Regions from separate parts of the Lysinibacillus sp. SGAir0095 genome, predicted to be linked through region 3. Evidence: predicted binding sites of a transcription regulator. Region 3 holds the regulator's gene; each other region holds the start of a gene.
The links. The regulator LexA, encoded in region 3, represses DNA repair genes until DNA is damaged. The targets are predictions, from matches to a motif close to CGAACATATGTTCG.
Positions count from the first base shown of each region.

Region 1: the regulator LexA is predicted to act here: its motif matches at 3,763-3,776, upstream of recA (recombinase RecA).
Region 2: the regulator LexA is predicted to act here: its motif matches at 8,816-8,829, upstream of C1N55_RS04905 (YhjD family protein).

Region 1 is NZ_CP028083.1:1,343,114-1,354,287, forward strand. It holds gene C1N55_RS06560 (DUF3388 domain-containing protein) at 1-537, shown strand, start outside; gene C1N55_RS06565 (RodZ domain-containing protein) at 736-1,638, shown strand; gene pgsA (CDP-diacylglycerol--glycerol-3-phosphate 3-phosphatidyltransferase) at 1,791-2,369, shown strand; gene C1N55_RS06575 (competence/damage-inducible protein A) at 2,382-3,635, shown strand; gene recA (recombinase RecA) at 3,979-5,046, shown strand; gene C1N55_RS06585 (hypothetical protein) at 5,264-5,446, shown strand; gene rny (ribonuclease Y) at 5,843-7,396, shown strand; gene C1N55_RS06595 (GDSL-type esterase/lipase family protein) at 7,806-8,522, shown strand; gene C1N55_RS20460 (YwzD family small protein) at 8,704-8,874, shown strand; gene C1N55_RS06600 (MFS transporter) at 9,216-10,553, opposite strand; gene C1N55_RS06605 (AMP-binding protein) at 10,572-11,174, opposite strand, start outside.
Region 2 is NZ_CP028083.1:983,780-994,953, reverse strand. It holds gene ftsE (cell division ATP-binding protein FtsE) at 1-532, opposite strand, end outside; gene C1N55_RS04930 (SHOCT-like domain-containing protein) at 867-2,090, opposite strand; gene uvrA (excinuclease ABC subunit UvrA) at 2,186-5,053, opposite strand; gene uvrB (excinuclease ABC subunit UvrB) at 5,060-7,039, opposite strand; gene C1N55_RS04915 (IDEAL domain-containing protein) at 7,332-7,598, opposite strand; gene C1N55_RS04910 (competence protein ComK) at 7,907-8,410, shown strand; gene C1N55_RS04905 (YhjD family protein) at 8,422-8,796, opposite strand; one part of gene prfB (peptide chain release factor 2) at 9,313-10,344, opposite strand; one part of gene prfB (peptide chain release factor 2) at 10,346-10,417, opposite strand; gene secA (preprotein translocase subunit SecA) at 10,601-11,174, opposite strand, start outside.
Region 3 is NZ_CP028083.1:1,538,734-1,549,907, forward strand. It holds gene pilO (type 4a pilus biogenesis protein PilO) at 1-509, shown strand, start outside; gene C1N55_RS07585 (prepilin peptidase) at 626-1,381, shown strand; gene C1N55_RS07590 (gamma-glutamyl-gamma-aminobutyrate hydrolase family protein) at 2,051-2,770, shown strand; gene lexA (transcriptional repressor LexA) at 2,986-3,606, opposite strand; gene C1N55_RS20760 (cell division suppressor protein YneA) at 3,778-4,116, shown strand; gene C1N55_RS07605 (YneB family resolvase-like protein) at 4,113-4,772, shown strand; gene C1N55_RS07610 (MerR family transcriptional regulator) at 4,890-5,294, opposite strand; gene C1N55_RS07615 (NAD(P)-dependent alcohol dehydrogenase) at 5,631-6,671, shown strand; gene C1N55_RS07620 (DUF896 domain-containing protein) at 6,915-7,145, shown strand; gene tkt (transketolase) at 7,272-9,266, shown strand; gene C1N55_RS07630 (GGDEF domain-containing protein) at 9,419-10,450, shown strand; gene C1N55_RS07635 (CoA transferase subunit A) at 10,728-11,174, shown strand, end outside.

The DNA of each region.
Region 1 (11,174 bases), 200 kb from region 3:
TATATCGAACGGGATGCAGATGAAAAAAATACATTCCGTTTTGTAAGAGATGAACTCGGTATTTTAGTTGATTTTATGGCAGAATTATTTAAAAAAGAAGGACATAAATTAATTGGGATAAGAGGGATGCCTCGTGTTGGTAAAACAGAATCCGTTGTCGCAGCCAGTGTCTGTGCCAATAAAAAATGGCTCTTTTTATCATCTACCATGATCAAGCAAACAATTCGTCATCAGCTAATGGGTGATGAGTTTAATGACAATAATATCTTTATTCTTGACGGGGCAGTTACACGAAGATCCACAGATGAGCGACATCAGCAGCTTGTTCGAGAAATGATGCGTGTTCCGGCCATCAAAGTAGTAGAGCATCCTGACCTTTTTGTCCAACATTCGGAATATAAAATAGAGGATTTTGACTATATTATTGAACTGCGTCATCATCCAGATGAAGTGATTACGTATGAAATCATTGAAAAAAATGAAATGATGTCACAAAATGACCATTTTGGCGGTTTTGGTGGAGGATTTAATTTTTAACAAAAGCATTTTTACATTTGAAGTCAATGGCAGGTCATGATTTGACTTTTTGCTCATTGTTTTTCAATCCTTGAAAGCACCACAAAGCTTGTGGCCTAAACTCCTGGAAAAGTCACATATTTTAAGATGAAAAGCATTAGATCCATATTAAAATCGTGGACGACAAGATCCCCGAGTTGAAATGATTAAAAAAAGTAGGTGTTATTGTTGACTGAACTCGGAACTCGCCTTAAAGAAGCGAGGTTATCTAAAGGATATAGTTTGGATGATCTTCAAGAAATTACAAAAATACAAAAACGATATCTAGTTGCGATTGAAGAAGGAAATTATTCCATCATGCCTGGTACTTTTTATGTACGAGCATTTATCAAACAATATGCAGAAGCAGTTGGACTGGATGCGGATGAAATCTTGGATGAGTTTAAAAAGGAAATTCCTCATCAACAAAAGGAAGAAGTCGCTCAATCGATTTCCCAAAGTCCGACACGTCGGAAGCTAAATACACGTTCGACTAACCGTTTATTAGAGACGATGCCTAAAATCATCGTGGGTCTATTTATCATCGTCAGTGTGGTAGCGTTTTGGTTCTTATACCAAAAGAAATTAGCCTCCGATCAGCCAGAGGAAGTTCAAGAGGATGCTCAAGTTGAGTACGAACAACAAACACCTCCTCCAACTGAAGACCCTGTTGTCGATGAAGAAGAACCGGCAGATGAAACGGATGAGCCTGGAGAAGGAACAGATGAACCTGCTGATGATGAAGCAGAAGAACCAACTCCGACTCAAAGCATCTCTCAAGGTGTCCCACAGGGTGAAACAACTACGTACGAGTTAACTGGAACTGATACAATGAACATTCGCATCGAGGTTTCAGGCGATACATGGGTGGGTATCCGTAATGCAGAAGGTAGTGAACAAGTGGAGGATCGAGTATACAAAGCAGGAGAAGTGGTAGAATTTGATGCTACTGCCAATGCATATGCTCGTATTCGATTAGGGAATGCAAATAATGCAAAAGTTCTTATTAACGACGAACAGCTTCAGTATGTTCAAACCGTTACAACGCAAAACATCATTATCACATTACAACCAGGAGAATAGTCATCATTTGATGGCTATTTTTCTCCCGTTTTAACGAATACTAAATTTAGCAATAATTACGAAAATCGAAGAAGCTCGGTGGGGAATACCAAGTTCTAGGGAACAGTTCTTCACCAGATGTTTCACTTTACTCGAATGAAAGGTGTTAGCAAATGAATATACCGAATAAGATTACAGTCTCAAGAATATTATTAATCCCAGTTTTTGTGATTGTAATACTATTTGATTTTGGATGGGGAAATATGAACTTCCTGGGAGCAGAAATGCCGGTGAATCACTTTGTGGCAGCATTAATTTTTATCATTGCTTCTTGTACGGACTGGGTGGATGGGTATTATGCCCGTAAATACAACCTTGTCACGAACCTAGGGAAATTCCTTGATCCATTAGCAGATAAATTATTAGTAGCGGCAGCATTTATTGTATTAGTGGAGCTTGGCATGGCCCCATCATGGATTATTATCGTTATCTTGAGTCGTGAATTTGCCGTAACAGGACTTCGTGCGATCTTGGCAGGTGAAGGGGAGATTGTCGCAGCCAGCCAGCTTGGGAAAATTAAAACTTGGGCACAAATCGTTGCGATTTCGGCACTCCTTCTACACAATACTATTTTTGCTCCGATCGACATACCATTTGATATGATTGCTCTTTATGTGGCATTAATCTTTACGGTTTGGTCCGGATGGGAGTATTTCTATTTAAATCGTCGTGTGTTTGTCAACTCAAAGTAAGGGGGTACGTACATGAATGCTGAAATTATTGCTGTTGGCTCAGAGCTGCTGCTTGGGCAAATTGCCAATACAAACGCGAAATTCATCTCAACGCAGTTATCTGAGCTCGGCATTAATGTCTTTTACCATACAGTTGTCGGGGATAATGCGGCTCGTTTGAAAAGTGCCATTGAAATTGCTGAATCTCGTGCAGATTTAATCATTTTCTCTGGCGGACTTGGACCGACTAAGGATGATTTAACAAAAGAAACGATTGCAGCACATCTAGGTCTCCCTTTAGTGATGGACGATGTGGCTTTGTCCTTTATCGAGGAATTTTTTGCAGCACGTGGGCGCGGGATGACCGAAAACAATCGAAAGCAAGCCTTGATTCTTGAAGGCAGTGAAGTACTGGCAAATCATCATGGCATGGCTCCGGGAATGCTGTTGGAGAAAAATGGCAATACATACATATTACTTCCTGGACCACCCAAGGAACTTGAGCCGATGTTCCAATTTGAAGCAAAGCCAATACTTGCAGCACTTTTGAATGACGGTGGAGTAATCCAATCCCATGTATTGCGTTTTTATGGGATTGGGGAAGCCGAGCTCGAAGACCGTGTGCAAGACATTCTAGATAGCCAAACCAATCCAACAGTTGCTCCACTTGCCAGTGATGGAGAAGTGACACTTCGAATCACGGCAAGGGCACAAAATCCAGAAGAAGCTTGGACACTCATTAAAGAGAAGGAAGCTGAAATTTTGGCTATTGTCGGCGAGTACCACTACGGCTATAATGATGATTCTTTGGCATCGAAATTGGTGGAAATGCTCATGCATAACAATTTGACCATTTCAGCAGCAGAAAGCTTAACTGCTGGACTTTTCCAATCTGAGCTTGCCGAAATTCCAGGAGTGGGTTGCAGCTTAGTAGGTGGTGTTGTCACTTACACGCCAGAAGCGAAAATGAGTCAGTTAGGGATTGAAAAATCGCTGCTGGATAAATGCGGGATTGTCAGTAGTGAATGTGCCGGTTCTATGGCCGGTAAGGTTCGAGAAAAATTTGGCACAGACATCGGCGTAGGCTTGACTGGCGCAGCAGGTCCCGATCCTCACGATGGCCAGGCACCAGGAACAATCTGGCTAGGTTTCAGCATTGGTGATTCAGAGCATACTCATAAGCTTCAGTTGCAGGGAATGCGCAATACCAACCGTATTCGAACGGTAAAATTTGCATGCAGCTATTTGATGCGCTTGCTTGTTGAGAAAGGCTATGAAAAGATATAATATAATAGAGTATTATCACTTTGTGATGAAAGTGCTGCTAACTCAGATTACATGAGGTTAACTTTTGTAGTCGAAATATAGAATTTGGGCTATTAAAATAGCTCAAATTTTTATTTTGCCCAAAAAACGAAAATATGTTCGCTTTTTTCTTGAAACTTGTCTCAAAAAGAAGTATAGTAGAGACATAAGAAAAAGAGAAAATACTTCGTTTAACTTCTAGCAAATTATAAGTTAAATTTACAAGGTTTGTTAGGTTATTATGAAGTAAGCCTCAGTGGGATTGAACCTTCAATCCACGGTGAATTTTGATAATAATGTTTTTATATATAAGGAGGAAATTATTTTGAGTAATGATCGTAAAGCTGCCTTAGATATGGCGTTAAAGCAAATTGAAAAGCAATTCGGTAAAGGCTCTATCATGAAGCTAGGTGAACAATCAGATCGCCAAATGGAGACATCTTCAAGTGGTTCATTAGCAATTGATGCAGCATTAGGTGTTGGTGGTTATCCAAGAGGGCGTATCGTAGAAATCTACGGTCCAGAATCATCAGGTAAAACAACTGTAGCCCTACATGCAATCGCTGAAATCCAAGCAAAAGGTGGACAAGCTGCATTTATCGATGCGGAGCATGCACTAGATCCAGTTTACGCACAAAAATTAGGTGTTAACATTGATGAGCTATTACTTTCTCAACCAGACACTGGTGAGCAAGCATTAGAAATCGCTGAAGCATTAGTACGCAGTGGTGCGATTGACATTATCGTAATCGACTCAGTTGCTGCCCTAGTACCAAAAGCAGAAATCGAAGGCGAAATGGGTGACTCTCACATGGGTCTTCAAGCTCGTTTAATGTCTCAAGCATTACGTAAACTCTCAGGGATCATCAACAAATCTAATACACTAGCAATCTTTATCAACCAAGTACGTGAAAAAATCGGTGTTATGTTCGGTAACCCTGAAACAACTACTGGTGGACGTGCCCTTAAATTCTACGCGTCAATTCGTCTTGAAGTACGTCGTGCAGAAACAATTAAACAAGGCACTGAAATGATCGGGAACAAAACAAAAATTAAAGTCGTGAAAAACAAAGTAGCGCCACCATTCCGTACTGCAGAAGTAGACATCATGTATGGTGAAGGAATATCCAAAGAAGGCGAAATCGTCGACATCGGTGCAGAACTAGATATCATCCAAAAAAGCGGCTCATGGTACGCTTATGACGGCGAACGCATTGGTCAAGGTAGAGAAAATGCTAAAGCCTTCCTTAAAGCAAATCCTGAAATCCGTGAAAAAGTATCGAACCAAATCCGTGAATCTTACGGCATGACAGCCAACTCATACACAATTGGTGCGCATGACGAAGAAGAAGAAATGGACAAAGAACTAGCTTTATTACTAGATGAAGAATAGGATTGTCTTTCGTGAACTCGCCCCAACTTGTTGTGGCGGGTTTTTCGGTTTTAAAAGTGAGCTAACGAGTATGTAAGGTAGATGTTACGAGAACAGAGTTTGGCGGATAAATGCAATGTTTTGGCGGGTATTTGCAAAAAGTTGGCGGATATTTGCAAAAGTTGGCGGATATATTAAGAAAAGTGGCGGATAAAACACAATATCTGGCGGATAGATCATGCAGTCTGTAAATTTGAAGAATTTGAAGTGGCGAAATTATCGTAGAAAGTGGCTGGATTCTGAGCACAATGGCTTCGATGAACCTATGCGAACGCCATTTCATTACTTTAACCTATCAACAAATTTAGCATTACTGGAAACTTCACTGCATTATTCCCAATCAATCATCAAATATACGTAATTTTTCTTAAAATGAATAGAAAATAGTATATTTGCCAATAATAGTTAGAAATATCTTTGTTATTAGGTATTTTAGAAACAAGAGTATATCGTTAGACTCTCGAAATTTTCAGAAAATTAATTCTAAAGTCTTATAAGGTGATTTTAGACTACTTCATTAAGCTTACATTATTTGGTGGGGTCTCGTGGGAATCCTTGACATTGCTAGGTTAGAGCTATACAATTAAAATTGTATAATTTCTAAATTTTGAAATGAAATTGGCAGTATGTTGAAAGAGTAAGTTTTGCAAACAATAGATTATCAAATTATAAATGAATTTGGTATTTTGAAAAACTTTAGTCAATGTATGGGCCGACTGAAAATGAAACGAATATAGCAAGAGGAGGTGTTCGAATGATGGAATACATTATCTCCGCTTTGCTTGGACTCATCGTTGGTGGCGTTGTTATCTATCTCTATATGAAAAAGGTGAACGAATCAAAAGTAAATGGTGCGAAAAATTCAGCTGAGCTAATCATTGATGAAGCTAAGCGAGAAGCGGAAGCCTTGAAGAAAGAAGCACTACTTGAAGCAAAAGATGAAACTCACAAAATTCGAACTGAAGCAGAAAAAGACATCCGTGAACGCCGGGCAGAGCTTCAGAAACAAGAAAACCGGTTATTGCAAAGAGAAGAAAATCTTGATCGCAAGGATGATGCTCTGAATAAGAGAGAATCAGGCTTAGAGCGAAAAGAAGAAGCTCTAACTGACAGACAACAGCATATTGAACAGATGGAAAGTAAAGTGGAAGAGCTAGTACGCGCACAAACGTCAGAGCTTGAACGTATTGCAGCCCTAACGCGCGAAGAAGCGAAGGGGATCATCCTGAAAGAAGTTGAAAACGAACTTTCAACTGATATTGCCGTGATGACCAAAGAAGCAGAAACACGTGCAAAAGAAGAATCTGACAAAAAAGCTCGTGAGATATTATCACTAGCACTACAACGTTTTGCAGCAGATCACGTTGCTGAAACAACCGTATCCGTTGTAAACTTACCGAATGACGAAATGAAAGGCCGTATCATCGGTCGTGAAGGACGTAACATTCGAACACTGGAAACACTAACGGGTATCGATTTAATCATCGATGACACGCCAGAAGCAGTCATTCTATCTGGATTTGATCCAATCCGTCGTGAAACAGCTCGTCTTGCACTTGAAAAATTAGTACAAGATGGACGAATCCATCCAGCTCGCATAGAAGAGATGGTGGAGAAATCACGTCGTGAAATGGACGAGCAAATTCGTGAAACTGGTGAACAAACAACGTTTGAAGTCGGAATTCACAATTTACATCCTGACCTTATGAAGATCCTTGGCCGTATGAAATATCGTACAAGCTATGGTCAAAACGTACTGAAGCATTCAATCGAAGTTGCTCATTTATCAGGACTGCTAGCGGCAGAACTTGGTGAAGATGTGACATTAGCAAGACGTGCAGGATTACTACATGATATCGGGAAAGCCATTGACCACGAGGTTGAAGGCAGTCACGTAGAAATCGGTGTAGAGCTTGCCACAAAATATAAAGAGCATCCTGTTGTGATCAACAGTATTGCCTCTCACCATGGTGACACGGAAGCGACATCTGTCATTGCAGTAATTGTTGCAGCTGCCGATGCCTTATCAGCAGCAAGACCGGGCGCACGTAGCGAAACACTTGAAAACTACATTCGTCGTCTAGAAAAACTGGAAGAAATTTCAGAAAGCTATGATGGAGTAGAAAAATCATTCGCGATTCAAGCAGGACGCGAAATCCGTATCATCGTTCAACCAGAGAAAATTGACGATCTAGCTTCACACCGTTTAGCACGAGATATCCGCAAACGCATTGAAGAAGAACTCGATTATCCTGGTCACATCAAAGTAACGGTCATCCGTGAAACACGCGCAGTCGAATACGCTAAATAAGAATAAACCCAGCTTGTAGACAAATTTTGTCTGCAAGCTTTTTTATTTATAAAATTATTTAGAGAAAATAATTATCATTAATATTGTTTATATTAAGTTTTGCTATCAGGTTATTACTTGGGGAAGCTAATTTAAAAGTGAATATATATGATGTAACGATAATCGATGCGGCCCAGCCGGTTTATTCAGCATAGTTTGGTACATCCTTGGATTGTAAAGATGGATCAATCTATAAGCGGACAGACAATCAAATTCGATAATTTATAAATTCAATTATCCAACCAGTTTGGCAGGGAAAGTTTGGGGAACATAATTGCAGAGTAGCAAAAATGCCGATTAAATGGTAAAAGTGTCATAAGGAAACCTTCCCAAAGAAGTGAATGCAGCCTAGAAAGAGAGGGAATGGCGTATGGAAAAAAGAAAGAATTTATTCATGGTGTCATTGGTTTTAAGTTTAGTTATCTTTGGTTTGTTTGTTCTATCCAAAAGAGGGGGGAATGGCTCCTTGAAAAGGGAATTCGATGGGTTGGAAGTTTCGCCCACATACTCAAGCTACTACTTGCAGAAGAAGGATATTTTCGAAACTACGGAAACGTCCTATGTAGATAAAATCTTTGTTGGCGACAGCATTACGGATCATGGAGAGTTTCATGAGTTTTTCCCGGATCAAGTAATATTGAACCGAGGAATCAGTAAAGATACTTCCGCAGGGGTGTTGAATCGGATTCATGAAGTGGTAGGCAGGAATGCCAAGGAAGTGTACTTGCTGATCGGGGTAAATGATATAAGAACAAAAGTAGAGCAAGCTGTTTATATTGATAATATTAGGAAAATTATTGATACCTTTGCAAATAGTAAATCGGAAATCTACATTCAATCCATCCTCCCAGTAAACAACTCGATCTATGGCAATAAAGTAACGAATGACAAAGTCATACTATTTAATACAGCGCTTAAACAAACAGCGAAAGAACTCAATGTTCATTTTCTGGATTTGTTTCCATCTTTCATCGATCAAAATGGACAATTGAAAAAAGAATATACCTTGGATGGAATTCACCTGAATGGAAAAGGCTACAAAGCTTGGACCGATCTTGTATCTGGCACCCATACAACTTCGAAATAATTCTGAATTGTTATCGAATTGTGTGCGTGCCTGGCACACAAACTATTCAACGCTTGATACATAAACAAAACAGTTTCTAAATATATGTAATAATATTTTATAGTATTTTAATGTTTGCAATCTATTTTTTGTGGGAAGATATTTGCATAGATAGATATGAATTGCTTTGGAGGTAGTGGTTGTGGAGGGCATGGATATTCAGGAAGAGTTTAAACAAATTTTGGAGTATGCGATACAGCGAGGCAATGAAAATGAGCAAATAACGGTGAAAGAATTTGTCAACGAACTGGCAATACATTTGAAACCATTAGTAGAAAAATCAAACACAAAGGGATTGTCTGTGACTCGCTAAGACAATCTTTTTTCATGGATATCTATTTATATTTCTCAATAAAGCACCAAGAAGAAAGAAAACTCTCTCCTCTTTAGCACACTCGATTTAACCAAAAAACGATTTACGCGCAGCTACGATAGAAGGGTAGCTCTTAAAGACTCTTGCCGTACTTAATACTTTTGTAACCATCTGTCCTTATAGTTCCCACAACTCTTCAAAATTCATGTCTCCGATATTTTTTCCGACGCGCGGCAGGAACTTCATCCTAAGAACAAAGCCCATCCTCAACAACCGATACACAAAAAATGCCCTTCATCAAGGAGATGAAGGACACAACTTTCGCGTGATTCGCTGCTTTTTTAAGAAAGATGAACCGCTTTCTCTTTTTCCGCCTCATTATTCAGATGCGAGATGTTATCTTCATCCACATCATCCTCATACTGTGTAACGACACGAGTATCTGGGGCGAAGAGAATCAGGATTAATGAAATGACAAGGCTGGCAATCATGAAGCCGCCAAAGGCAAATGGAGAGGCGCCTAGATTTGCCCCCATGGCTGTCCAAATCATTGGACCGAATCCTACGATGGCCGCTGCAATTTGATAGCCGAGAGATAGCCCTGTGTAACGAACGTTTGCAGGGAAGAGCTCGGAGAATAATGTACCTTGCGTTGCAAAAATGGCTCCCCAGACAAAGCCCAATAAAACAACCTGCATTGTAAAGAACCAGGACGTACTGATAGGGATAGCCATAAAATAAGGAATCGATAACACGATCATCGCGACAAGGCCACCCGTATAAATGATTTTGCGGCCGATAAAATCAGACAGATAGCCGACAAGCGGAATTGTAATGATCATCGTTGCACAGCTTAGCGTTAACCCTAGAAGAGCCGTATCCCGAGAGTAATCTAGATAAGTCGTCGCATAAACCAAGATAAAGGACATTAAAAATACATTGAAGAAGCCATCCCCAAGCTTTAAGCCGATTAGGCGGAAAATATCTTTCGCGTTATGTTTGAAAACGTGAACGACAGGGATTTTCGCAAGCTCTCCTTGCTCTTTCTTTCTTTGGAACTCCGGTGTCTCCTCGATTCCGCTTCGGATCCAAACCGCAATGACAATCAGCACGATACTAAATAGGAAGGGAATACGCCATCCCCAAGCCATAAATTGTGCTTCCGTCGTTAACGCACTGATTAATGTGAAACTAAATGTACCCAATACTAAACCGATTGGAACCCCTAATTGTGGGACTGAGCCGAAAAATCCACGAATTCCCTTGTTTGCGGATTCGGTTGCTAAAAGAACAGCTCCTCCCCATTCTCCGCCAAGCGCGATTCCTTGCATTAATCGCAATATAACTAATAAAGCAGGTGCCAGTATTCCGATTTGGGCATAGGTAGGCAATAGTCCAATTAAAAACGAGCTTCCCCCCATCCCAATCAGTGTCAGCATTAAGGATGCTTTTCGGCCAATCCGATCGCCCATATGGCCAAAAATAATACTTCCGATGGGTCTCGCAGCATAACCAGCTCCAAAAGTGGCAAAGGCGATTAAAATCGACACGGCCGGGTCATGGTTCGGGAAGAAAAGGGAAGTGAAGACCAACCCTGTTGCAGTTCCATACAGGTAAAAGTCATACCATTCGATAATCGACCCTACTAAACTAGCCAATAAAATTTTCGCTTTTTTCATACAGCACCAGCTTTCACATTATTTAATTGAAATAGAATTTCTTAAAATATGTTTTTGAATCTTTCCAACGGGCGTTCGTGGGAATTCCTGAACGAACTCGATGGAATCGGGTACTTTAAATTTAGCTAATCTGCCTTTACAGAATTCGAGCAGCTCTGCCTCCGTCACGTGCATTCCTTGGTTTAAGATAACGAAAGCCTTGATTGCCTCATCCCGCATCTCATCTGGTACGCCGATTACAGCACTTTCATAAACGGCTGGATGTTGAGTTAAAACGCTTTCAACTTCTTGGGCAGCAACATTTTCACCAGATCGCTTAATCATATCCTTTACACGGTCCACGAAGTAGAAATAGCCATCTTCACCGATTCGTGCATTATCGCCGGTCAATAACCAACCGTCCCGTAACGTTTCCCGAGTGGCTTCTTCATTTTTAAAATATTGCTTCATCACTGTACGGCCAGGAACACCTTTGACGGCAATTTGACCAACTGCTCCCCGTTCCACTTCATCTCCATTTTCATCGATAAGCTTGACCTCATACCCGATGCTAGGTCTGCCGATACTTAGATTTTTCCGAATCCCGTTTAATGGATTGAGCAGAGGGATGCCAACTGTTTC
Region 2 (11,174 bases), 550 kb from region 3:
TCATAATTTCCCAAGAAGTCTCAGGATCCAGGTTACCTGTAGGCTCGTCCGCTATAACGACTTTTGGCATATTTACAATTGACCTTGCAATCGAAACACGTTGCTGCTCCCCACCAGATAGCTCATTTGGGAACATACGAACTTTGTGTTTTAAGCCAACCAAATCTAATACATCCATCACACGTTTACGAATTTCTTTTGGATTTTCCTCAATTACTTCAAGAGCAAATGCGACATTCTCATAAACATTTAATCTAGGAAGCAGTTTAAAATCCTGGAACACTACACCTAATTGACGTCTTAATTGCGGTACTTGTCGATTTTTAAGTGTCGACAAATTCATTCCTGCTATTATTACATCACCTGACGTAGGCTTTTCTTCCCGGTACATCAATTTTATAAAAGTAGATTTACCAGCACCACTTGGGCCAACTACATAGACAAATTCACCTTTTTGTATATCAACAGAAATCCCATTTGCTGCGACAACACCATTTGGATATTTCTTCACAACGTTATTCATTTGAATCATTAATAAAACCACCTAAGTTTCAAGTTTCTATTAAAATAGATTTTTTCACTCATCATCCATTATAGCACTCATTCCCTAAGTTTTTATTACAATTTCATTTCATATTTCTAGTTACGAAGGATAGGTTTAAGCAAATTTCCACATTTTCCATGATAAAAGAACTATTTTTTCTTCCCTCCTTCTATTATTCCATAAATAGACATAAATCCCTTCAAATTTACATGTAGCGTTTTAAAAAATATTTTGGGGTTTTGAATACAAAAAAAAACCCCGTAAATGTTAGATTGTGTCTAACATTTACGGGGCAGTTTACATTTGCGATTCGTTTTTAAAGTTATTCTGCGATGTAGCGAACGATAATTGTGCCTGTTCTTGATTCACCGTTTAATTTCAGAATATTGGCATTGTCAGCGATTTTATCGAAGTGATAGGTTTTTAGGAAGAATTGATCTTCTTCTAATCTTGTTTCGACGTCAGGTAATCCTACGTCTGCTTTTCCAAAGTTTGTTGCCACTTGTCCATCCAATGATAGAGTTTTTGGAACATAGAGTTCTACTGCACCTGCAACGGTTTGTGCTTTTACTTTTCTTGCATCTATTGCGTTGGTTGTAATGACTACCGCCCCGTTTACCGATTCGGCTTCTACTTCCTGTAATTCACCATCGATATAGATACGTCCATTGACAGTCTCTGCTTCTAAATCTTCGCCTTTCACATTTCGTAAATCGATTGCCCCATTACCCGTTTCAATCGTCGCATGTTGGAAGGATGCTTGATCCACCTTTACTGCACCATTATAAGTTTTTACTTTAATTAGCTTTGAATCTAGGTTTTGGACTGTCACTCCACCATTTAATAAACGAATTAATACAAGATCATATAATTTTTCCGGAACCTCTAGTCTTAATGTAACTTGAGAGAGCTTCGTCGAAACAGAAATTGTTAATTTATCATTTGTTAAACTTACAAATTTTTCTTCAAATTGTTTTTTTGTTTTTTCTTCATCCTGATCAATTAGTGAAGTTTTTACATGTGTTTCCACTATAAGTTGTTCGCCCTCTGATTTGACAAGGTCCACTTTTCCGTTTGGGATATCCACTTCAATACCCTTTACTTCATTCGCATCAAAGGCATAAGTTTTATCAAATTGTACTTTTTCACCAAATGGAAAATCTAAATCGAAATCCTTTATTTTGGAAAAGGTTGAATTCATTAATCCCATTACTCGTTCACTAAATTGAGAGAGATCTTGTTTTAAATCGTTCATAAATTCATCCATTTTCTTATTTGCATCTTTATTATTGAATGCTTTGCCAAAGATATCTTCAAAGCCTGTTGTTTTAGATTTTTTTTCTTCATAATTTGTTTGTTGATATGAAGCTTCACTTTGTTCTTCTGTAGTTTTTGCTTCTTCCTCTGTGTTCTTTGTTAGAGGAACGATTGGAGATTGATTGGATTTTTGTCCTTTTGTTAACGCCTCAAGTAAAACAATCGCTTCTTCAGCAGAAATTGTTCCGTCTTCAACTAATTTTAAAATGCGTTTACGTTCGTTTTCCATTATCAAAAAAAGCCTCCCTCTATTTGTATACTTACTTATACGCTGAGGGAGGGCAAAAAGTTTCACTTATTATCTTTTCATTTCGAAATTTATTATTATTTATTTGAAGCCTCAGCTAGTAGAGAGTCCATTCTTTTTCGATCGCGTTCTAAAACAGTTCTTAAATAGCGTCCTGTATACGATTTTTCGTTGGCCGCGATTTCTTCCGGTGTACCTGTGGCTAAAATTGTACCGCCCTTTTCTCCACCCTCTGGACCTAAGTCGATTAGATAATCTGCTGTTTTAATAACATCTAAATTATGTTCGATTACAAGGACTGTATCACCATTTTCTACTAGACGCTGTAGAACCTTCAGAAGTCTTGCAATATCATGTGCATGAAGTCCTGTTGTAGGTTCATCTAAGATATAGATTGATTTCCCAGTTGAACGTCGATGTAATTCAGAGGCAAGTTTTACACGCTGTGCTTCCCCACCTGATAATGTTGTTGCAGGTTGTCCTAACTTCATATAACCGAGTCCAACATCCACAATGGTTTGAAGTTTTCTTTGGATTTTTGGTACATTTTCGAAGAATACTACGGCATCTTCAATGGTCATATCTAATAATTCTGCTATATTTTTTTCTTTATAACGTACTTCTAATGTTTCACGATTATATCGTTTTCCATGGCATACTTCACATGGGACGTAGACGTCTGGCAGGAAGTGCATCTCGATCCGGATAATACCATCTCCACTACAGGCTTCACAGCGACCGCCTTTGACATTAAAGCTGAATCGACCTTTTTTATAGCCACGCATTTTTGCTTCATTGGTAGATGCAAAAAGATCACGAATATCATCAAATACACCAGTATATGTTGCTGGATTTGAACGCGGAGTTCTTCCTATAGGCGATTGGTCAATATCAATAACCTTTTCCAAATGTTCAATTCCTGTTATTTCTTTATGCGCACCTGGTTTTGTTCGTGCTCGATTTAATTTATTCGCCAGTGCTTTGTATAAAATTTCGTTGATTAATGTAGATTTACCAGAGCCTGATACTCCTGTCACAGCAATAAATTGCCCTAAAGGAATATCTACTTTTACATTCTTCAAATTGTTTTCGGTAGCACCTTTTATCGTTATCTTGCGCCCATCTGATTTCCTACGTTCGATTGGAAGTGGAATAAATTTTTTGCCACTTAAATACTGTCCAGTAATGGATGCGGAATCTTCCATAACTTCTTCTGGTGTACCTGCAGCTACTATTTCACCACCATGTACGCCTGCTCCTGGGCCTACATCAATTAAGTAATCTGCAGCAATCATTGTATCCTCATCATGCTCCACGACAATCAATGTATTTCCTAAATCACGCATATCCTGCATTGTTGCTACTAGACGATCATTATCTCGCTGATGCAACCCAATCGATGGTTCATCGAGAATATAAAGCACTCCCGATAAACGAGAACCTATTTGTGTAGCTAGACGAATCCTTTGTGCCTCTCCACCTGATAGTGTACCTGCAGAGCGAGAAAGAGTTAGGTAGTCTAATCCAACATTAATCAAAAAGCTAAGTCTCTCCGTAATTTCACGAATAATGAGTCTTGCAATTTGCATCTCTTTCTCTGAAAGAGTTAAATTTGAGAAAAATCCGAACATATCACCAACGGAATGCCTTGTTGCTTCTGCAATATGTAAACCCTCTACTTTTACTGCTAGCGTTTCGGGCTTTAAACGATAGCCTTTACAGGATGGGCAAGCTTGTTCTGTCATGTATTTTTGCATTTGCTCACGAACATAATCTGAAGTTGAATCACGGAAACGTCGTTCAATATTACGGACTACTCCTTCAAATTCGATGTCTTTGTTATGAACACTTCCATACTCATTTTCATAATAAAAATGGATTTTTTCGCCACCAGAGCCATAGAGAATTTTATCCATCTGACTTTTTGGTATTTGTGATACAGGCACATCCATTGGAATTCCATAATGTATACAGACGGCTTTTAAAAGCTGTGGATAATACTGAGAACTTGTTGGTTCCCATGCAGCAATCGCGTGTTCTTCCAATGTTCTTTCCCTATCTGGAATTAACAAATCCAAGTCAACCTCTTGCTTAGTTCCAAGCCCATCACATGAAGGACAAGCTCCAAAAGGACTGTTGAAAGAAAACATGCGGGGTTCTAATTCACCAATTGAAAATCCGCATAATGGACAAGCATGGTGTTCACTAAATAATAATTCCTCGTGCTCCATGACATCCACTAGTACCTTTCCATCAGCTAAATTACAAGCTGTTTCAAGGGATTCAAATAGACGTGAAGAAATTCCTTCTTTAAGAACAACACGATCGATGATCACTTCAATATTATGTTTTTTATTTTTATCCAGTTCAATCGAGTCGTCTAAATCCTGCATTTCTCCGTCCACACGTACACGGACATATCCTTGCTTTTTTAAATCTTCAAGCAGTTTGACATGTGCACCCTTACGGCCGGATACAACAGGTGCCAACAATTGCATTTTTGTTCTTTCTGGATATTCTAATAATCGGTCTACCATTTGTTCAATGGTTTGAGACGCTATTTCTGTACCATGGTTTGGACAAATCGGTTTACCGATTCGTGCAAATAACAGACGTAAATAATCGTAAATTTCCGTGACTGTCCCAACAGTAGAACGAGGATTTTTACTCGTTGTTTTTTGGTCAATCGAAATGGCAGGGGATAACCCCTCAATCGAATCGACATCCGGTTTATCCATTTGACCTAAAAATTGTCTTGCATAGGCAGAAAGGGACTCCACATATCGGCGTTGCCCTTCTGCATAAATCGTATCAAATGCCAATGATGACTTTCCTGAACCCGATAAGCCTGTGATGACAACCAGCTTATCTCTAGGAATCGTGACATTAATATTTTTCAAATTATTTGAACGTGCCCCTTGCACTACTATTTCAGTATTTTTCACGGTTCTTTATCCCTCTACCTTCAGTTCAAATATTGTATCTCTCAACTCAGCTGCACGTTCAAAATCAAGTGCTTTTGCTGCTTCTTTCATTTCCAGTTCAAGCGATGCAACAAGTTTCTCGATTTCGGACTTCGTCATTTTCTTGCCCTTTGTTACTTTTGTAACATATGTCTCTTCTTCTTCTGCCGCTTGAGTTGCACGAATCAATTCTGGAATTTTTTTCTGAATTGTCTTCGGTGTAATACCATGCTCTTCGTTATAAGTTTCTTGAATAGTACGACGACGTTTTGTTTCATCAAGTGCTTTTTTCATGGAATCAGTTATATTATCCGCATACATGATGACATGTCCATTTGAATTTCGGGCAGCTCGCCCAATCGTTTGAATTAGTGAACGTTCGGAACGTAAAAAACCTTCTTTATCAGCATCCAGAATTGCTACTAGTGAGACTTCAGGGATATCTAACCCTTCACGCAGCAAGTTAATACCTACTAACACATCATAGGTTCCTCTACGCAGCTCTCTTAAAATTTCTATTCGTTCCAATGTTTTTACTTCTGAATGAAGATATTCAACTTTAATGCCCAGTTCTTTTAAATAATCTGTTAAATCCTCAGACATTTTCTTCGTTAAGGTTGTGATAAGCACCCGTTCCTGTTTTCTCACTCGTTCATTAATTTCATCGATTAAATCATCAATCTGACCTTCTATTGGTCGGACATCAATTGTTGGGTCAAGTAAACCTGTCGGACGAATAATTTGTTCTACCATGTCTGGTGTATGCTCGATTTCATACGGACCTGGAGTAGCAGAAACATAAATTGCCTGATTAATATGCTGTTCAAATTCTTCAAATCTCAATGGTCTGTTATCTAATGCTGATGGCAAACGGAATCCATGATCCACTAAAACACCTTTTCGTGCTTGGTCACCGTTAAACATCCCACGAATTTGGGGTAATGTTACGTGACTCTCATCAACAACTAATAAAAAATCCTTTGGGAAGTAGTCGAGTAATGTATATGGTGTTGCCCCTGCTTCTCTTAATGTTAGATGACGGGAGTAGTTTTCGATTCCAGAACAGAACCCCATTTCACGCATCATTTCCAAATCGTAGTTTGTACGTTGTTCTAAACGCTGTGCCTCTAACAATTTATCCTCAGTACGGAATTTTTCTAATTGTTGTTCTAGTTCTACTTCAATGTTCTCAATGGCTTTTACCATTTTTTCCTCGCGGGTTACGAAGTGGGATGCCGGGAAAATGGCTACATGATCACGATCCCCTAAGATTTCCCCCGTTAGGGCATCCACTTCCCGAATCCGGTCTATTTCATCTCCGAAAAATTCTACACGCAGACATTTTTCATCTCGGGATGCTGGGAATATTTCGACGACATCTCCTCTTACACGGAATGTACCCCTTGTAAAATTGACATCATTTCTTTCATATTGGATATCTACTAATTTTCGCAACAATTGATTTCGCTCTATTTCCATTCCTGTTCGAACCGATACAACCATTTCCCGATATTCTTCTGGATTCCCTAAACCATAAATACAGGATACAGATGCGATGATAATTACATCATCTCTTTCAAAAAGTGATGATGTTGCAGAGTGTCTTAATTTATCAATCTCGTCATTAATACTGGAGTCTTTTTCGATGTATGTATCTGTTTGTGGTACATACGCTTCTGGCTGAAAGTAATCGTAGTAACTAACAAAGTATTCAACTGCATTGTTGGGGAAGAATTGCTTAAATTCACTATATAGCTGTCCTGCTAATGTTTTATTATGTGCAATTACTAGCGTTGGCTTTTTTACTTCCTGTATAACATTGGAAATTGTAAATGTTTTCCCTGTACCTGTTGCTCCGAGTAAGGTTTGATGTGTTTTACCTTCTTGAACGCCCTTCACAAGCTCTTCTATCGCATTGGGCTGATCGCCACTCGGTTTGTATGCGGATTGTAAGTCAAAAGTGGCCATTTTTTGTTCGTCCTTCCATCCAAATCTTGTATATTTATTTTAGCATATCCTTTTTAAAATTACGAGAAATATGCGAACGTACGTTTTTAAATAATTCATTTCTTCCTATCACTTATCCTACTTCTACTATTTTCTAAATTTTAATATTTAAAACATCTGGATTTGAAATTGACTATTTCTTTTGTATTCTTTTCCATCCTTCTGTTCAATTCAAACACAAAAAAGTCGCCCTCGGTTTTACATCCCACTAAAGGGACTACTGCCATGGCGACTTCTTAAGTATTATTTTCATCTACATTACCGACTCTTGCGTCTCTTCCATTTCTTGAGTTTCTTGTAATTCACTTAACTCTTTTGTGTACTCATAAAAAGCTTCTTTGTTTCTTTCATCCAATGCACTATCGATGAGATCTTTCAGCTGTTCAATTCTTTGCAATCTTTGCATCCGGTTCAAAAACAAGTCCAAATAAATGTCATTCAATAACTTTTCAGATTCGTTTGCATGTTGATAGTTCCCAACTGCTTTAAGAAAATCTGTGTATGAATAATATTTATCCATCGATATCACCCCGATTCCCTTTTTTCTATTATAAAAAATCAGGTATCAATTTGCAATATTTTCTGAAAAATAGATTTATTTTTTCATCGAAAAGGAAGAATTTCCTACCCAATTGATTAATACTTTTTAATTTTCACTATATTACCTGTAAATACCGTAATATTATTATATAAATATAATTTCGAAAAATTGTCAAAATATTCAATTGTATTGGTAAAAAATTCATATTATGATTTTATCAAATCGGTTATTTAGCATTATTAAATTCGTTGCTCAGTATTATTAAATTATTAAAGGAGGAGTTTTTAATGTTCAAAAAAAATGTACCGGTTCTTAAATCGTATCATATTACTTTAGATACTTATTTAATCGAACCAATTATGTGCGGTGAAAAAATTTACTCTTATGTTTATGATAAAAAAGGAGAATTTATCGTAGAACGGAAGCCGTTTTACATAGTTCGTCGCTCCTGTGACGTATTAGGGTACAACTATAAAAGTGCAATAAAATTCTCAAAGGAATTCTTTGGAAAAGATAAACACAAATTACCTATTCTGATTGCTCATGACGGAAAACCAAATATTTTATTCCCAATCTATTCTCCTACATCGCCAAATAATATTTGGGTCGGACTTCATGGTATTGCTAACATTGGAGTTAATAAACATCCTTCAGAAATTACACTGCTAGATGGAAAGGAAAAGACACTTCCTGTTAGTATTACATCTCTAAATTCCCAGTACGTATATGCAACAATGCTTTACAAATATTCTTCCCAACTAAAAATGATGATTCAAAATAAAACCTCTTAAACCTTTCAAGCCTATAATTTTGGATTAGTATTTGAAGCATTAGTTAGGTATGATTTGAGTAAATCTTCAACATGGTTTCTTAAACGTATATTCGAATATCTTCTTACATCCATTACTTGCTTATAATGAAATTGATACTCAGTAAACATTTCGTCTCGCTTACCCTGAACAACTCTCAATTGATGACCTTTTAAATACGCTTTTGTTTTTCTCAACTCAATTTCTGCGTATTTTCTTGCCTCATCAATCAAATAAATATATGGACGCTTTAATTTAAACTGCCCAGTCTCTATTTGTGCTTGATCATTTTCTAATACGATAAGTAGCATTGGTAAATAAATTGCCGCTTCTAGATATGGGACAGCCTCAATGGGGATATGTGCCATTAAAAACCCTCCTAATAATAGAACGTTTGTTCTTATTATTATAATACAACAGATTTGAAATAATGCAATTACAATATGGAGGTAATTAATGGTTTTAATGTAAGCATCCAAAAGCAACTAGATCAGGGATTAACTAAATAATATATTGAAGAAAATTTTGTTTGAAATATAATTTTGCTATATAACCGATTTTATTAGCAAATTAGATGACAGCACAAAAATATAATGGGAGGACTCTAATAGATCAAGTATTACAAGCAGTTTTGGAGATATCGCATAAATTTGGATCACCAATATCATGATCTGAATCTAAAAACGGATGATAATCATGTAGAACTTATAGATAAAAGCAAAAAGGTAGAAGGAAGAATAGGCATTTTAGCTACCGAATTCAACTCTATTAAAGCAGACATATTTATTCTAAAAGAGGAAAACAACAGACATTAATACCCATCATTTTTAAATAAACCTTTTTCGCAAAGTACGTTACATTGCGAAAAAGGTTTTATTTTTTCATTATTGGCCGATACGAGAACGAAGATAGGCATTGATGAAGGCATCTAAATCGCCATCCATTACCCCTTGGACATTTCCTGTTTCAAAATTTGTACGGTGATCTTTTACCATCGAATAAGGATGGAAAACATACGAACGAATTTGAGAACCCCAGCCAATTTCTTTTTGCTCTCCACGAATTGCATCAAGTTCAGCTTGCTGTTTTTCAATTTCAAGTTGATATAACTTGGCTTTTAGCATGTTCATCGCTTTTTCACGGTTTTTGATTTGTGAACGTTCAGCTTGGCAGGATACAACCACACCTGTTGGAGTATGGGTAATACGAACAGCGGAATCCGTTGTGTTAATGTGCTGTCCACCCGCACCTGTTGCACGATACGTATCAATTTTTAAGTCTTCCGTGCGAATATCGATTTCAATTTCATTATTGAACTCCGGCATAATATCACATGAAACGAAGGATGTATGGCGTCTTCCAGCAGAGTCAAAAGGTGAAATTCTCACTAAACGATGGACACCTTTTTCTGCTTTTAAATAACCGTATGCATTATGTCCTTGAATTAACAGAGTTACAGATTTAATCCCTGCTTCGTCACCTGGTAAATAATCCATTGTCTCTACCTTGAAGCCATGTTTTTCAGCCCAACGCGTATACATACGTAATAGCATCGAACCCCAGTCCTGTGATTCTGTACCACCTGCACCAGGGTGTAGCTCTAAAATAGCGTTATTTTTGTCGTAAGGCTCACTTAATAGCATTTGCAGCTCAAAGCCATCCATTTTACTTTGAAAATCTTCAAGTTCACTTCCTAATTCCTCTTGAAGATCTTCGTCCGGCTCTTCTTTTAGGAGCTCCAACGTCATTTCCAGATTTTCTTGAGTTGTCAAAAGGTCGTTAAATTCATTCACAATCGCTTTTAACCCATTTGCTTCATTAATAACCGTTTGTGCTCCATTTTGGTCATTCCAAAAATCCGGCATTAGCATCATTTCATCTAATTCTTGAATACGTGCCTCCTTGTTTTCTAAGTCAAAGAGACCCCCTGAAATCCGCCAATTTTGAGGCTGTAGTTTCCAATACATTTCTCACTTCTGATAATTCGATCATTTATAATCCCCCGTACTATTATTTAAAACTGTGAGAACCGTGCCATCTAATCAATGATGAAAAAGATGACTACGGTTCAAAAGTTTGTTGTTAAAATTCATTTGTAGTAAATGGTGAAATTCTTTTTTATAACAAACAATTCTACACCATTAACTTCGACTTGCTTTATAAGTTATGAGCTTACTCCGCACCATGACAGTTTTTAAATTTCTTGCCACTGCCACAAGGACATGGATCATTACGACCTATGTTTTCTGCTTTACGAACAGGTTGCTTTTTCTTCGGGGCTGCTTCTTCTTTCGGGTTCACAGCCTGTCCTTTGGCAACCTCTTCACGTTCCAGGTTGCTGCGAATTTGTGCTTTCAGTGCGTATTTTGTTACATCCTCACGAATGGCAGCGACCATGTCTTCAAACATCGCAAATCCTTCTTGTTCATATTCCCGTAATGGATCTGTTTGTCCGTAAGCACGTAGGTGAATCCCTTGACGTAATTGATCCATTGCATCGATATGATCAATCCATTTTGTATCAATAGAACGCAGTAAGATTACCTTTTCGAATTCACGCATACGTTCAGGTGTCAGCATTTCTTCTTTTTCGTCATAGCGTTTTTGAACTTCTGCAAAGATAAAGGCAATGATTTCTTCCGGTGATTTACCTTCAAGATCACTTACTTTAATAGCACCTTCTTCTAATAAATTCGCTTGAATATAATCTTCCAGCGATTTTAAGTTCCACTCTTCTTGTTCGCCC
Region 3 (11,174 bases):
TTCGTCAAAAACTACCGAAATCTCGTGAAATTGATCAGCTCTTATTAAATCTAGAAGAAATTGAGTATGTGACCGAAACTCGTATTACTTCCATTGGCTTTAATAGCTACGATGCACTCGTATCAGAATCAGCCATTGTGCCTGTCCCAGAAGAAGAGGGAGCTACAGATGGAACCGAAACACAAGAAACTGGTGAAGTTGAAGAAGCTGAAGAAGCAGTTCAAGGAGAAGAAACAGGCGAAACGGTTGAAACTCCAGTATCAGAAATTGCTGCCGAGTCTATCCCGCCTGAACTAAAACTAATTACATTCAACCTGGCAATCGAGGCTTCCGTTTATGAAAATATCCAGCAATTCATAGAGGAAATTGAAAACCTAAAGCGTATCATGCATATTGACTCAATAAGCTATACACTTCCAGGTGAAGAAGGCGAATTCATGGAAGAGGAAGCAGAAACGCTGAGTGCATCCATTCAGGTAACGACTTTCTACTATGAGGGTGAATCTTAAAAAGTTTTACTTCGTCTATTTAAGAATTCCTGGCAAGTGTCAGGCAAAACATTCAAACTATCGGGATTCGTAAATTGACGGGTCCCGATCATTTCTATTTATAGGAGGTGCATACTGTGGAATTAGTTTATACCGTGTTTGCATTTATCTTTGGTCTTGTCTTTGGCTCATTTTTTAATGTAGTCGGCCTAAGAGTGCCCAAAAAAGAGTCCATCGCTACACCACCATCGCATTGCACAAATTGTAATCGTCGTTTAACCCTACAAGATCTAATTCCTGTATTGTCATACATATTTTTACGAGGGAAATGCCGTACTTGTGGGGCGAAGGTTTCACCAATCTATATCCTTACAGAACTTGTTACGGGGATATTATTTGCATTAGCTGTCTGGAAATTAGGCATAACGATGGAAACAGCCGTGGCACTTCTGTTCATTTCCTTATTAATGATTATCGTAGTATCTGACTTCGCTTATATGCTTATTCCTGATAAAGTGTTATTGTTTTTCTTACCGATATTAGCATTAGGACGCATTTTTTCACCAATCGACCCATTGTGGGATAGCCTTTTAGGAGCAGTTGTAGGCTTTGGTATCCTATATCTCATTGCCGTACTATCTAAAGGTGGCATGGGTGGGGGAGACATCAAGCTCTTCTTCCTTATTGGCCTTGTCTTAGGAACTTTAAATACATTATTAACACTATTTCTGGCTGCCTTCATTGGCATGATTGTCGGTATTATCGTTCTTAAGGTACGCAACCAAGGAAGGAAAACCCCAGTTCCATTCGGCCCCTCCATCGCTCTAGCTGCCATCATTGTTTATTTCTATGGCGACATCATACTAGACTGGTATGCGAATCTATTTTCATAAAATAAAACCTTAAAGTTGCCTCAATTGTTTAAATACAGTTGAGGCATTTCTATTAGCCATAAATCTTATAACCATTGAAACTAGTATGAGTGATTAAAAGGAGTTGAAAGAATCTTGTTAAAAAATCAAACACTATTAGTTAACTATCTGATTAATGATACGCTTTCAACAATCCCCACGTACGAACAAACAGTGGATGATGAATTAAAAACTATCCAATATGAAGTGTATATTGGTAACCAACTTCTAATCTCAAAGCCGTCAAGTGTTACAGAGCTAGGTATAAAGAATCTTCAAAGAGAGCTTCCAAACAAGATTAGAATCGCCTCCTGCCAAACGTGTAGATTTGGTAACTTCAACCCATATGGTGATCACGATAATGAAGTGTTCTGCATGAGAGATTCGAGTTTAATAATAAAAACGAGCTTTGTTCAATTTTTTCTTCTAGTATAGAGCTTGAAAAAAGAAGACATCACTTACTTGATTTTTGCATAAACTACGAGCCTATTTCCATTAAAGATTATTACACATACAATGATTGGAAATGGGAAGAAATGCGAACCCGATGAAAGTTAAGTAGTAAACAACTTTCGATTAGAGGAAAAAACAAATTTACATAGAATATTCTAAAGCAAGTTATTAATTTAGAGAGCTTTTGGAGGTGTTTGAATGAAACCCATAATAGGTGTCACAATGACAACGAACAACGGGCAATATTGTATCAATGAAGCATATGTGAAATCCATCATTCAAGCTGGTGGAATTCCGGTGAATATTCCATTTGGGGTTGAAAGTGATGCAGATCAATTGCTTGATGGGATAGATGGATTACTATTAACAGGTGGGGTGGACGTTCATCCTCATTTTTTTGACGAGGAACCACATATCAAAATCGGCCAGATCATGCTACAACGTGATGAAGTCGAACTTGAGCTAACAGAAGCAGCACTGAAGAAGACAATTCCAATCTTCGGAATTTGTCGAGGGATTCAGTTATTAAATGTAGCTTTGGGTGGGACCCTCTACCAAGATATCAATTCGCAATATGAGGAAACGCCAATCCTGCATCAACAAAATGCTTTAAGAAGAGAAGCTTCACATTATATCGAGATTACGAAAGGCAGTATGCTGTATGAAATTATCGGTAAAGAAAAAGTTGCAGTGAATTCATTCCACCACCAAGCCTTAAAAAAGGTGCCAGACATCTTCCAAATTACAGCCAAAGCAAGTGACGGCATCATAGAAGCCATTGAAATGAAGGATTACCCTTACTGTGTAGGAGTACAATGGCATCCTGAAGAAATGGCCATAGCAGATGATGAGACCGCAAAAAATCTATTCAAATCGTTTATCGATGCATGTAAAAGTAAAGTAAAGAATGGTAGTTAATGAGGATAGGGCCCGGAATCCTAAATTAACTAAGTGACCATAATCGCATTTATGTGATCACATTAAAAATCAAGCGACCATATAGCCAGTCAAGTAATCAAAACCAATTACTAAATAATCACATCCATCCTAAGCGAGAACATAAATTCCAACTAATAAACTAATAAACTAAAAAAGGTTGTCTCACAGTCTATAGACTAACGAGACAACCTTTTTTAATGGATATTACGATATAAGCCTACTACTTTACCTAAAATTGATACTTTATTTACTAGGATTGGGTCCATACTTGAATTTTCAGGTTGTAGACGGAAATGAGTTTTTTCCTTGAAGAAACGTTTTACTGTTGCTTCATCATCTTCTGTCATTGCTACAACAATTTCTCCGTTATTTGCAGTGTTCGTTTGTTTAACAACGACATAATCTCCATCCAAAATACCGGCCTCAATCATTGATTCTCCCATTACTTCTAGCATGAATAGGTTTTCTTCACTAGTACCGTAAGCATCTGGAAGAGGGAAGTATTCTTCTATATTTTCGATTGCAGTGATTGGAAGACCAGCTGTAACTTTCCCTACTAAGGGAACATGAACAACGGATTGCTTTTGAACTGTTACTTCTTCTTGGTCTAGAATTTCAATTGCACGTGGTTTAGTTGGATCTCGACGTATTAAGCCTTTGCTTTCTAAACGAGCTAAATGTCCATGTACAGTTGAACTTGAGGCAAGACCTACTGCTTCCCCGATTTCACGAACAGAAGGCGGATAACCTTTTGTGCGAACCTCTTCTTTTATGAATGTTAAAATATCTTCTTGTCTTTTTGATATTTTTTTCAACTCTATCACCTCTTTTTGTGAATATGTATCTCTATTAGTTACATATAGTATATCAGTGAAAGAACAAAAATGCAAACATAGGTTCGAAAACGTTGTTGACAAAAACAAACGTTCGTATTAAAGTAAGAACATACATTCGTGAGAACAAATATTCGAAAAGAGGGTTAAATTATGAACTGGTTACAAAAAAATACTTATATTGTGGTGTTATTCGTTGCTTTCTTTGTGATGGGAGCATTTCTATTAATTACTGATAAGGGCAATACAACATATGAACAAATTGAAATTCAGCATGGTGATACTTTATGGACGCTAGCAGAACAATATCGTGGTAAAATGACAAAACAAGAGTGGATCAAGCAAGTAAAAACTGAAAATGGACTTACTGGGGAACATATTGTTGCAGGACATGCTATTACGGTTCCAATTAATGAAAAAAGTATCTATATTGCAAATTTAAAGAGTGAAGAAGAGCTTCATTCAGTAGAGGTAGCGATTAAAAATCCATGAGTAAACAGAACACTGCAGTCATTTATACACGGGTAAGTACAGAAAAAAATACGCAAGAGACTTCGCTTGTTCGACAAGAAGAAGAACTGCGACGCTATGCCAGTGAAATGAATTTTCAAGTATTAGAAATATTTCAGGATCAACATAGTGGCTATGAAGTTGAAAGGGATGGCCTCCTGGAAATGCTAGACTTTATAAAAGAGAAAAATGTACCAGTATTATTTGTGCAAGACGAAACGCGTTTAGGACGTGGTAATGCACGAATGGCTGTCCTGCATTTACTACAAAAAAATGGCACAATAGTTTATTCCTTAAATAACGCAGGACAGTTAAGCCTAAATGAGATGGATACGATGCTGCTAGAGATTTTAGCAATTGTGGAAGAGTATCAACGAAAAATTCACAATGCCAAAATAAAAAGGGGAATGAGACGTGCTGTTGATAATGGCTATCGTCCCGAGTTAAATATTAAAAATCGGCATAATCATGAAGGAAGAGAGAGAATAGAAGTTCCAATCGAGGAGATTGTTAATCTTCGAGAAAAAGGACTGACGTTCCAAGAAATCGCCTCAACTTTACGAGGGGTAGGCTTTCAAGTTAGCAAAGCAACTGTACATCGAAGATACATAGAATATATTGAAGAACTTGAAGTTTAAACTCTTGTCTAATCGGTCTTTGCTAATTTTGGGGCTAGCTTACTAGTAACTAGCCCCACCACTTATTCAATATTTCCGAACCCCGACAACTCAGCAAACTTACAACAGAAAGTCATATTAAATTCCTACTTTGTTATCTATAAGTACGTCTTCCGTACCTGCTTCCAATGCAGTTTTGTAATATAGCGTTTTATGTTCAATTACCTCAAGTGTTCTTTTCAGTTCCTCCATTTGTGCTTCTACAGTCGCTTTTCGATCGATGAACATTTCGTATCTTTGCTGTAGGGTAGAGTCTCCAGCAGAGCACCATGCTATAAAATTTCGAATATCCTTAATAGGCATTCCAGTTGATTTTAAGCATTGAATTACTTTAAGAAATGTAATATCAGAATCTTTGAACAATCTTGTTCCGTTAGGTGTCCGTTCTACAAACGGCATGAGTCCTTCTTTGTCGTAGTATCGCAAGGTGTATACTGTGAGATTTAATTCTTTTGCAACTTCACTAATAGAATATGTAGTCATCATTTATCACCTTTTCTTATACTTATATTTTTTTCTTTATGATTAGGGAAAGTTTATCACTTAATATACTGAAATTCAAAGTTCGCTTAATAGTTAAGTAGGAAATAGTACGATTTAATTATGATATAAATTTTAGCTGTTGGTTTGTATCGTTCATATAACAATTAATCCTAAAATAAATCTAACACTTGACCTAGAGTTAACTATAAGGAATACCATAGTTTTACAAGAGGATAGCTGGAGTGAAATTTACGTAAATGGTATTTCAATTTTACATTTCATCAGACTCGAGTAAATCTATTCTCTTAATAAATCAAATTTTTGGAGGGATTTTTAATGATAACTGCTAAAGCACGTGCTATCGATGGTCCAAATAACACTTTTCGAGCTGCCGAAATTACACGACGTGATTTAGATTTGCATGATGTGTTAATTGAAATTAAATATGCGGGTATTTGTCATTCCGATATTCATACTGCTCATGGTGAGTGGGGGGCAGTCAATTATCCTCTTGTTCCTGGACATGAGATTGCAGGGATTGTAACAGATGTAGGTGCAGAAGTTACTAAGTATAAAGTGGGTGACCGTGTTGGGGTAGGCTGCATGGTTGATTCTTGCGGAGATTGTGAAAATTGCCATAAGGGGGAAGAACAATTCTGTCTAAATGGACATGTTCCTACTTATGCTGGAGTTGACAAATACGGTGAGCCAACTCAAGGTGGCTATTCTTCTCACATTGTGGTGACTGAAAACTTTGTAGTTAGAATTCCAGATAATATTGAGCTAGATAAAGCAGCACCGTTACTATGTGCAGGTATTACAACATTCTCACCATTAAACCGATGGGGAGCTGGACCAGGTAGGAAAGTAGCTGTTATTGGTTTGGGCGGTCTTGGCCATATGGCCGTACAGATTGCTCATGCGATGGGTGCTGAAGTAACAGTCTTATCCCAAACATTGAATAAAAAAGAAGACGGCTTGGAATTAGGAGCAGATCATTACTATGCGACAAGTGATTCCGGAACGTTTAAAAAACTTGCTGGTCATTTTGATTTAATCATTAACACAGTTAGTGCGAAAATTGACATCAATGCCTATTTTGGATTACTCACAGTAGACGGCACACTTGTAAACGTTGGTGCTCCAGCTGAGCCGTTATCAGTCAATGTATTTTCTTTGATTGGCGGGCGTCGTTCCTTTGCAGGTTCGTTAATCGGGGGAATCCGTGAAACACAGGAAATGTTAGATTTCTGTGCACAACACAATATTGCTTCTAAAATTGAAGTAATCTCAGCCGACCAAATTGACGAAGCCTATGAACGTGTCTTAGCTTCAGATGTGAAATATCGATTTGTCATTGATATCAGTACCATGTAGTCAAAAATAAATTTTAGAGCGGACATTCAATCAGTATTACTTTTTGAATGTCCTTTTACCTCGATCTAACCCACGAAATTTTATCCTTTATATATTACATATCTATCAATTAAGATGAATTACTTGCACTTCCTCCCATTTTTACTTACCTTTGAAGTATTGAATATCTTCATTTAATATTAGTTTGGCACAATCTTCAAATTCTTCCATATTAAATGATTGAAATAGAAAGGTGAGAACTAAATGTTATCCGAACAAAAAATAAAAAGAATTAATGAGCTATCAAAAAAGGCAAAAGAGGGTAAATTAACTGAGGCCGAAGCAAAGGAACGTACACAACTTCGTAAAGAATATTTAGATTCTTTCCGTTCTTCTTTCCGAAATACAATCGAAAACGTTCAAATTATTGATGCAACTGGTAATGATGTAACGCCAGAGAAAATAAAAGAAATTCAACGAAATAAATTGAACTAATAATGTGACATATTAAAGAAAAGTAGGACATTAATCTAAAAATGTCCTGGAATAGGATTGTTTTCTTAGAAAATCTTGTCTAAACTGTAAAAGTACAATATTAAGCGCGAGAAAGGATATCACAAAATGGCACAATCTGCTGATCTTTTAGCAATTAATGCAATCCGAACTTTATCAATTGACGCAATCGAAAAAGCGAACTCTGGTCACCCTGGTTTACCAATGGGGGCTGCCCCAATGGCTTATACTTTGTGGACAAAACAATTACGTCATAATCCACAAAATCCAAAATGGGTGAATCGCGATCGCTTTGTTCTTTCGGCTGGTCATGGTTCGATGCTACTATATAGCTTATTACACTTAGGTGGATATGGTTTAGATATGGAAGAAATTAAAAACTTCCGTCAATGGGGTTCTAAAACACCAGGACATCCTGAGTTTGGTCATACTGTCGGTGTAGAAGCAACAACAGGTCCTCTTGGTCAAGGGATTGCGATGTCTGTTGGTATGGCAATGGCTGAACGTCATTTAGCTGCTACATATAATAAACCAGGTCATGAAATCGTTGATCACTATACATTCGCTCTTTGCGGAGATGGGGATCTAATGGAAGGTGTTGCAGCGGAAGCAATTTCATTAGCTGGACACTTACAATTGGATAAATTAATTGTTTTATACGATTCAAATGATATTTCTTTAGACGGAGATTTAGCAAAATCCTTCTCTGAAAACGTACAAAAACGTTTCGAATCCTATGGCTGGAACTACATTCATGTAGCAGATGGTACAGAAGTAGATGCAGTAAACACTGCAATCGAGAAAGCGAAACAATCAGAAGGCAAACCAACACTAATTGAAATCAAAACGGTTATTGGTTTCGGTTCACCAAACAAATCTGGTAAAGCAGATTCTCATGGTGCGCCACTTGGTACTGATGAAGTTGTATTAACGAAAACAGCTTACGGTTGGGAACATGAGCCATTCCAAATTCCAGAGGAAGTCTATTCGATTTTCAAAGAAGCAGCTGAAAAACAAGGTGTTCAACCAGAGGCAGAATGGAACACAAAATTTGAAAGCTATAAAGCAGAATATCCAGAACTGGCTGATCAGTTCATTAAAGCAATGAACAATGAGCTTCCTGCAGACTTCGATGCAGAAGTACCAGTATACGAAGCTGGAAAATCAGTTGCAACACGTTCTTCATCAGGTGATGTAATCAATGCTCTAGCTAAAAAAGTCCCTTCATTCTTCGGAGGAAGTGCTGACCTTGCTGGTTCTAATAAAACAACGATTAAAGGTGCTGGGGATTTCTTCCCGGATACTCCTGAAGGTCGCAACATTTGGTTTGGTGTTCGTGAATTCGCAATGGGTGCAGCCTTAAACGGTATGGCTTTACACGGTGGATTAAATGTATTCGGTGGAACATTCTTCGTCTTCTCTGACTATGTTCGTCCAGCAGTGCGTTTATCTGCATTAATGGGCTTACCTGTAACATATGTATTCACACATGATTCCATTGCAGTAGGGGAAGATGGTCCAACGCATGAACCTGTTGAACACTTGGCTTCCTTACGTGCAATGCCAAATCTATCCGTAATTCGCCCAGCTGATGCAAATGAGTCAGCTGAAGCTTGGAAATTAGCTGTATCATCTAAAAATGTTCCAACTGTGTTGGTTCTTTCTCGTCAAAACCTACCAGTGCTTGATCGATCCGCGGAACTTGCAAAAGACGGTGTAGCAAAAGGTGCTTATGTTGTTTCACAAGCAACAAAAGAAACGCCAGATGCCATTTTAATTGCAACTGGTTCAGAAGTTTCTCTAGCTGTCGAAGCACAAAAACAATTATTAGCAGAAGGTATTGATGCATCTGTAGTGTCTATGCCATCAATGGATCGCTTCGAGCATCAATCAGCTGAATATAAAGAATCTGTGCTACCAAAAGCTGTAACTAAACGTTTAGCCATCGAAATGGGCTCTTCCTTCGGCTGGCATAAATATACTGGCTTCGATGGAGACATCCTAGCTATCGATCAATTCGGTGCAAGTGCTCCAGGCGAAATCGTTATTGAAGAGTACGGCTTTACTGTAGAGAACGTTGTAGCGAAAGTAAAAGGTCTATAATGTAAATTGATAAAGAAATCCTGCGAATTTTTTGTTCGCAGGATTCTTCTTTATATTTCATTTTTTTATTTCAAAATAATAATTTTAATTAAACTTTCAGAATTTGTAGTTGCGTTATGAAGAATCTATGAAATGTTTTCGATGGTGATTAAATGATAATTAAAGATATAATTTCTAACTTGGCCTTACTCTGGTCAGTTATTTTTTTACATACCCATTTTACTAGCGAGATTCCGATTACTCGGTCGAGTCCTCTCTCAAGACGACTATTATTTGGTTTTTTAGGTGGACTCTTTAGTAATGTTTTAATGCAATTTAGTATTAGCATAGGGAATAGCATCATCGATATGAGACATATTCCCATTATCTTAATTGCTTTTTATGGTGGCGCAGTTCCGGCAGTTATTGGAATGGTATTAGTAATTTTTGGTCGTTTTTTATTTGGTTTCAACGAATCCTCTTATGCTGCAGCGATCCTCATTATTGTCATTACTCTTGTCTCCATTTTTGTATTTAACACGAAATTATCGAAGCGAACTAAATTATTTATTGCAGTAACCGTTTCAAACATTACATTTTCAATTTTAATTTCCTATCTATTACCAGATACAAAGATACTTGTAATTCTTATACCTAGTTATTGGGCAATTTCCTACTTGTCTGCGATTGTTTCTATCTTTTTAATAAGATACATACGAAATTCTCAGAGATTATTAAATTTATATAAGGTAGAATCGTCTACTGATGCATTGACTGGTCTCAATAATGTAAGGAAATTTGATACTGTTTTTAATGAATTACTAAAAAACGTTAAAGCCAAGGATGAAAAGTTATCTTTGCTGTATATTGATATCGACTTTTTCAAAAAAGTGAATGATACTTATGGACATCTAGAAGGAGATATCGTCCTAAAAGAACTTGGTAACATTCTCAAAAATACGACAAGATCTTTTGATATCGTAAGTCGAAATGGTGGGGAAGAGTTTACTGTCATACTTTTAGATTGCCCATTGTCTCGTGCATTGGAATTAAGTGAGCGGATTAGAGCTTCTGTTGAAGATCATTCGTTTTTCTTAAGCTCTCAAGAGAAAATTGCTATTACAGTCTCAATTGGTGTAGCATGCTATGGTGAGACAACCCAAGCTGCCTCTTCATTAATCGAGGATGCAGACAAGGCGCTATAACTAGCGAAAAGGACAGGACGCAATAAAGTTTGTGTTGCTGCTAAATAAGCGAGCTTTCTCATTTATAAGTCCTGTTTTAGTTCCGTAATATTATAGGGTCAACCAGTCATTTCTGGTTGGCTTTATTGCTTTTCTTCTTACTTATCTCTGAATGCTTGTTAACCATATACTAGATAAATCTATTTTGAAACTTCTATACTATATTTCATTCTATTATTCCCATAACGGAATGATATTTTTCTTCTACACATATATATAGTAATGGAGGTGTATATGAATGACTAAAGTAATTAATTCATTAGAAATGGCAATCGAGAGTTTAAAAGATGGCGACACAATTCTCGTGGGTGGATTTGGATTGTGTGGAATTCCAGAATATGCAATACAAGCAATTACAAAAAAAGACGTTAAAAATCTTACGGTCGTTAGTAATAACTGCGGGGTAGATGATTGGGGATTAGGACTATTATTGCAAAATAAGCAGATCAAAAAAATGATTGCTTCCTATGTAGGGGAGAATAAAATCTTTGAACAGCAGCTGCTAAATGGTGAGCTCGAAGTAGAGCTAACTCCCCAAGGAACGCTTGCAGAACGAATTCGAGCAGGCGGGGCGGGAATTCCTGCCTTTTATACGGCTACCGGGGTTGGGACTCCGATAGCCGAAGGGAAGGATACAAAAGTATTTGATGGAAAGACCTACCTAGAGGAAAGAGCCATTACTGGA